Regions from separate parts of the Azospira sp. APE16 genome, predicted to be linked through region 1. Evidence: predicted binding sites of a transcription regulator. Region 1 holds the regulator's gene; each other region holds the start of a gene.
The links. The regulator FNR, encoded in region 1, switches genes on or off when oxygen is low (the NO sensors DNR and NnrR bind a similar motif). The targets are predictions, from matches to a motif close to TTGANCTAGNTCAA.
Positions count from the first base shown of each region.

Region 2: the regulator FNR is predicted to act here: its motif matches at 1,004-1,017, upstream of ACLSSQ_RS10820 (bifunctional acetate--CoA ligase family protein/GNAT family N-acetyltransferase).
Region 3: the regulator FNR is predicted to act here: its motif matches at 989-1,002, upstream of ACLSSQ_RS05670 (nitrite reductase).

Region 1 covers NZ_CP179682.1:2,922,047-2,924,310, forward strand. Annotated here, with positions in the region: gene hemN (oxygen-independent coproporphyrinogen III oxidase) at 1-697, opposite strand, end outside; gene fnr (fumarate/nitrate reduction transcriptional regulator Fnr) at 849-1,595, shown strand; gene ACLSSQ_RS13945 (hemerythrin domain-containing protein) at 1,692-2,264, opposite strand, start outside.
Region 2 covers NZ_CP179682.1:2,256,850-2,259,113, forward strand. Annotated here, with positions in the region: gene hpnE (hydroxysqualene dehydroxylase HpnE) at 1-273, shown strand, start outside; gene ACLSSQ_RS10815 (class I SAM-dependent methyltransferase) at 284-838, opposite strand; gene ACLSSQ_RS10820 (bifunctional acetate--CoA ligase family protein/GNAT family N-acetyltransferase) at 1,155-2,264, shown strand, end outside.
Region 3 covers NZ_CP179682.1:1,146,961-1,149,224, forward strand. Annotated here, with positions in the region: gene ACLSSQ_RS05660 (1,4-dihydroxy-2-naphthoate polyprenyltransferase) at 1-69, shown strand, start outside; gene cobA (uroporphyrinogen-III C-methyltransferase) at 76-873, opposite strand; gene ACLSSQ_RS05670 (nitrite reductase) at 1,100-2,264, shown strand, end outside.

The DNA.
Region 1 (2,264 bases):
TGCGGTTGAAGCCCATCACCGTCTGGTGGGGCAGGCCGTAGATGAGGTCCACGCTGATGGACTTGAAGCCGCTCTTGCGCGCCTGGTCCATCACCGTGAAGGTTTCTTCCTCGGTCTGGATGCGATTGATGGCCTGCTGCACCCGCTCGTCGAAATCCTGGACGCCCAGGCTCATGCGGTTGAAGCCCAGCTCGCCGAGCAGGGCCACGGTGGGCCGGTCCACCTTGCGCGGATCCACTTCGATGGAAATCTCGGCCCCATCCACCAGCTTGAAATGGCGGTGGGTGAGGTCCATCAGCTGGTGCATTTCCTCATGGGAGAGGAAGGTGGGCGTGCCGCCGCCCCAGTGCAGCTGGGAGACTTCCCGATCCCCGTCCAGCAGGTACTCGGCCTGCAGGGCCATCTCCTTGCCCAGGTACTTGATGTACTTGGCGCTGCGGCCGTGATCCTTGGTGATGATCTTGTTACAGGCGCAGTAGTAGCAGATGGTGTTACAGAAGGGGATGTGGAAGTATAATGACAGCGGTCGGCTGATACCGCCGATGTTGCGTTTGCCCAACCACAGCTTCAGGGCCTCGGCATCGAAGGCTTCGACAAAACGGTCAGCCGTCGGATAGGACGTGTAGCGCGGTCCATTGACGTCGAAGCGGCGGATGATCTGGGGATCGAAAACCAGGTTGTTGGCGGTAAATGTCATTGAAAAACAGTCGTTGCAGAACCACACATTAGGTGCGGCTTATTATCGTGGTGCAGGAACTGGGGCACGTTGACCTGGATCAAAGGCTTCCAAAGGGCCTTCCGGCGCAGGTTACCACCATCCGAACGCCCTTGGCCCAGCGAGGAACAGCATGCCGTTGAAGAAGACCAGCGCCCAAGAAATTACCCTGTCGGTCATCAAGACCGCCTGCTCGAACTGTAACCTGCAAGAACTGTGTCTTCCCTACGGTCTCAACGAGACCGAGATGTCCAAGCTGGACGAACTGGTCAGCACCCGCCGCAAGATCAAGCGCGGTGACCACCTGTACCGGGCCGGGGAGGCCTTCGAATCCATCTACGCCATCCGCGCCGGTTTCTTCAAGACCGACGTGCTGCTGGAAGACGGCCGCGACCAGGTCACCGGCTTCCAGATGGCCGGCGAGCTGCTGGGCCTGGACGGCATCAGCACCGAACACCATTCCTGTAACGCGGTGGCCCTGGAAGACAGTGAAGTCTGCATCATCCCCTTCCCCCGCCTGGAAGGCCTGTCCCGGGAGATCGTGGCCCTGCAGCACCACTTCCACAAGGTGATGAGCCGGGAGATCGTGCGCGACCATGGGGTCATGATGCTGCTCGGCACCATGCGGGCAGAAGAACGGCTGGCCGCCTTCCTCCTCAATCTCTCCCAGCGCTTCACCGCCCGCGGCTATTCCCACGCCGAGTTCTACCTGCGCATGACCCGGGAAGAAATCGGCAGCTACCTGGGCCTCAAGCTGGAAACCGTTTCCCGCGCCTTCTCCCGCTTCCAGGAAGAAGGTCTGATCGCCGTGCAGCAGAAGCACATCCGCATCCTGGACATCCCGGGCCTGAAAAAGCTGATGACCCACCAGTCGGCCTGATCCCGGACAAGCGTCAAACAAAAAAGCGGCTCCGCGGAGCCGCTTTTTTTATTGCCCGGATTATTGCCCGGGCTTAGTCCAGGAGTGCCGGCAGTCCTACTGCTCCCCTTCCGGAAACACCGCCCCCCGCCGCGCCGCCATGCTGCGGCCGACGGCGGCCGCCTGCTCGGGGGACAGCAGGCGCCGCCCCAGGGGCAGCAGCTCCCGGGTTTCCAGATCGATGTGTCCCAGATAAAGCTCGGCCAGCCCTTCCACCATGGCCGCCGGCAGGGCCTCGCTGCATTCCCCCGGCTGGGCCGCGACGATGGCCTGCAGGCGGGCCAGCACCTCATCCCGCGCCCGGTCCATGCGCCGGTGATCGGCCAGGATGCGCTCGATGAGGGCCTCCACCTGGGCCGCCACCGCCGCTTCCCGGGCCACCGCCTGGCTCGCCCGCAGGGCGGGAAAGAGGTCATCCTCCTCGTCCGCATGGTGATGGGGAGCGGCCACGGAGAAATAGCGCAGCACGCCCTGGGCCGCCTCCCGGGCAGCCTGGTCAGCGCCGTGCCGGGGCAGGTGCTGCACCAGGCGACGCAGGGTCTCGATCTGGGCCTGGATGCGACCGTGGCAGGCATCCAGCATTTCCAGGGGTTCGTCGAAACTGGGGGCGGCGGCGCCCAACAGGCTGTG
Region 2 (2,264 bases), 670 kb from region 1:
CTGGCCCCCGAGGCCCTGGCCCAGTCCCTGCACCGGGAGCTGGAAAGCGCCCTCGGCCGCCCCCTGGCGCCACCCCGCTGGCAGCGCACCATCCGGGAGGCCCGGGCCACCTTCGCCTGCCGGCCCGATCTGGAGCGCCCCGCCAACGCCACGCCCATGCCCGGCCTGTGGCTGGCCGGCGACTACACCGCCGGCGACTATCCGGCCACCCTGGAAGGGGCCGTGCGCAGCGGCCATACGGCCGCCCGTCTGATCGCCGCCAACCTGGCTTAAGTGCCCCGCCTCAGGGCCGGCCGGGAAGCCGGGGCAAGTCGCCCGGCACCGCACACAGGCGCTGCACCATGGCCGCTTTTGGCACCTCCACCTCTCCCGCCTCGTAGGCAACCACCTGCAGCCCCTGCTGCCGGCAGACCTCCAGCAATTCCCCCGGCTGCAGCAGGAAATCCGGCCGGCTCGGCTTGCCGAAACGCTCGTTGCCCGCCATGAAGGTCTCGTAGAGCAGCATCCCTCGGGGCGCCAGGGCTGCCGCCAGCAGGGGCCACAGGGGCCGGTGCAGATAGTTGGTGACGACGATGCCGTCAAAGCGGCGTCCGGCCAGAGGCCAGGGAGCACCTTCCAGGTCCGCCGCCAGGGCTTCGATGCCCGGCAGCCCCGCCAGGGCAGCAATAGCTTCGGCATCCCGATCCACGGCCGTCACCGCCAGGCCCCGGGCCGCCAGCCAGCGGGCATGGCGGCCGCTGCCGCAGGCCAGGTCCAGCACGCTGCCGCCGCCGGGCAGGAGGTGGGCAAAACGGGTGATCCAGGAGGATGGCGGCAGGACGGAAACAGGGGCGGACATGGGAGCTCCGGACGAAGGCTGGGCGAAAGCCGGGAGCAAGGGCTCCGGCCAAATATGGTGCAATGCAACATGGCGTACGGGTGAAACAGGGCGCGCCCGAATCAACCCCGGCAAGCGGCCGGCAATCGGCCCGACAGGCAGACTATAGGTTTAATTGTCACTTTCCTGACCTGGATCAAACGGCAACCGGGGGCTGCGGTTTTCCCCATGAGACACCTTCTGACTTTTGTGCTAGATTTTTGCGTCGCACAATATCAAACTGGAACTCGAATCAGCACCGGCCAAGCCGGGCTGGTCCAAAGCTCGGGGACAAGTCATGCACGAAGAAGAACACTACCTTACCAGCCTGTTCGAACCCAAGTCCGTCGCCGTCATCGGCGCCTCGGACCGGGAAAACTCCGTCGGCAACATCATCTACCGCAACATCGTGGCCGCCGGCTACAAGGGCCGCCTCTACCCGATCAACCCCAAGCACGACACCGTGCAGGGCGTACAGGCCTACAAGTCCATCGAGGAGATCGGCGCCCGCGTGGACCTGGCCGTGATCGCCACCCAGGCCCGCACCGTGCCGGCCATCATCGAGCAATGCGGCCGCAGCGGCGTCAAGAACGTGGTGGTCATCACCGCCGGCTTCGCCGAGGCCGGCCACTCCGGTGCCGCCCTCGAACGCAAGATGGTGGAAATTGCCCGCAGCTACGGCGTGCGCATCCTGGGCCCCAACTGTCTCGGCCTGATCCGCCCGGTGCAGGGCCTCAACGCCACCTTCGCCAACATCTCCGCCAACCCGGGCAACCTGGCCCTGGTCTCCCAGTCCGGCGCCCTGTGCACCGCCATTCTCGACTGGGCCAAGGTCAATGACGTGGGCTTCTCCTCCGTCATTTCCACCGGCGGCTCCGCCGACATCGATTTTGGCGAGATTCTCGACTACCTGGTTTACGACAACCGCACCCACTACATCCTCATGTACGTGGAAGGCATCCGCAACGCCCGCCGCTTCATGAGCGCCATGCGTTCGGCCGCCCGCATCAAGCCCATCCTGCTGCTCAAGGCCGGCCGTTACGAATCCGGTTCCGTCGCCGCCCAGGTGCACTCGGGCATGGCCCTGGGCTCCGACGCGGTGTTCGACGCCGCCCTGAAGCGGGCCGGCGTGGTGCGGGTGCGCAACATCGGCCAGCTGTTCTACGCCGCCAAGGGCCTGGCCTCCAAGTTCCGCCCCGACGGCAACAAGCTGCTGATCATCACCAACGGCGGCGGCCCCGGCGCCATGGCCGCCGACCGGGCCGCCGAACTGGGCATCCCCCTGGCCGACCTGTCCCAGTCCACCATCGCCTCCCTCAATGCGGTGCTGCCGCCCACCTGGTCCCACGCCAACCCCATCGACATCGTCGGCGATGCCACCCCGGAACGCTACCGGGACGCCATCCTG
Region 3 (2,264 bases), 1.8 Mb from region 1:
CGCACCGCCCAGTTGCAGCTGCTGTTCTCTTTCCTGCTGCTCCTGGGCTGTCTCTTTCGACCCGGCTGATCCGGCTTAGACCGTCTCGGCTGCAGCCTGGGGTTCGAACCAGCTGAGCTGGGGCTGCAGCTGCAGCACGCCGCCGACGAAAATCAGGGCCGGCGTGGTGATGCCCGCTTCCTGCACCTTCGCTTCCAGAGTGGCTAGATCGGCCACCACCACCCGCTGCTGGCGGGTGGTGCCCTGTTGCACCACGCCGGCCGGCGTTTGCGGCGGCAGGCCGTGGGCGATCATCTGCCGGCTGATTTCTCCCAGGCCTGCAATTCCCATGTAGAAAACCACGGTCTGCTTGGGCCGGGCCAGGGCCTGCCAGTCCAGATTGACCGTGCCGTCCTTCAGGTGGCCGGTGGCGAACACCAGCACCTGGGCGTGGTCCCGGTGGGTCAGGGGGAAGCCGGCGTAGGCGGCGCAGCCGGCCGCCGCGGTGACGCCGGGCACCACCTGGAAGGGCACGCCGTGGCGGACGAGGATCTCCAGCTCCTCGCCGCCGCGGCCGAAAATGAAGGGGTCGCCGCCCTTGAGGCGGACCACGCAGCGGTATTTCTGGGCCAGCTGTACCAGCAGGTGGTTGATGTCGTCCTGGGGCAGGGTGTGTTTCGAGGCTTCCTTGCCGGCGTAGATGATCTCGGCGTCGGGCCGGGCCAAGTCCAGAATGCCGTCGCCGATGAGGTGGTCGTAGACCAGCACGTCGGCCTGGGCAATCAGGCGGGCGGCGCGTACCGTCAGCAGGTCGGGGTCGCCGGGGCCGCCGCCGACGAGATAGACGGTGCCGGGCAGGGCAGGGTGGGTGCGGTTCGGATCGGGCATGAGCATTATTTTTTCTCGTTTGGCAAAAGGCAGCATAGCCGGGCTGGCCGTCGGCCTTCAATCCCTTTTGGGGGTGTTTCGGCCTAGGCACCACTCTAGTGAATATCCCTACTTTTTGAAGTTGATTCGCATCAAGGATTTGGACAAGTCACCGGGCGCAATCTTTCGCCATCCCCGGATGCTGTGTCGGGGGTAACGGTTTGCTGATAATTCCTATTGAGGAGAGGAAAGCATGAAAAAGGGAGTTAGTGCCTTTATCTTTACGGCCCTCGCGGCCGCCATGGGCTCCGCATTCGCTGCACCCGCAGCCAACGCGCCGAGCCTGACCAAGGAAGCCAAAGAGGCTTCCGCCAAGATCTACTTCGAGCGTTGCGCCGGCTGCCACGGCATGCTGCGCAAGGGCGCCACCGGCAAGAACCTGGAGCCGGCGAACACCCAGAAGCTCGGCCAGGGCCGTCTGGAAAAGATCCTGACCTACGGTACCGAAGGCGGCATGCCCAACTTCGACGACATCCTGTCCAAGGATGAAATCAAGAACATGGCCACCTACATCCAGCAGCAGCCGGATGTGCCGCCCGAGTGGGGCATGAAGGAAATGAAGGCCAACTGGAAGGTGCACGTGCCCGTGGCCGAGCGCCCCACCAAGCAGATGAACAACATCAATCTGCAGAACGTCTTCTCCACCACCCTGCGTGACTCCGGCGAAGTGGCCCTGATCGACGGCGACACCAAGAAGATCTGGGGCATCGTCAAGACCGGCTACGCCGTGCACATTTCCCGTACTTCCGCTTCCGGTCGCTACGTCTATGTGATCGGCCGCGACGGCCGTCTGGACCTGATCGACATGTGGTTCGAGAAGCCCACCATCGTCGCCACCCTGAAGGCCGGCCTGGAAGCCCGTTCCGTCGATACCTCCAAGTTCAAGGGCTGGGAAGACAAGTACGCCATCGTCGGTTCCTACTGGCCGCCCCAGTACACCATCCTGGACGGCATGACCCTGGAGCCCCTGAAGAACGTCTCCACCCGCGGCATCACCGTGGATGGCGAGTATCACCAGGAGCCCCGCGTCGCCTCCATCGTTTCCTCCCTGATCAAGCCCGAGTGGGTGGTGACGGTGAAGGAATCCGGCCTGGTCAAGCTGGTGGACTACTCCGACGTGAAGAACCTGAAGGAAACCACCATCGAAACCGCCAAGTTCCTGCATGACGGCGGTTGGGATGCCACCAAGCGTTACTTCCTGGTGGCCGCCAACGCCTCCAACAAGGTGGTGGTCGTCGATACCAAGGAAGGCAAGCTGGCCGCCCTGGTGGATACCAAGCCCAAGCCCCACCCCGGCCGTGGCGCCAACTTCGTGCATCCGAAGTTCGGTCCCGTGTGGTCCACTTCCCACCTGGGTT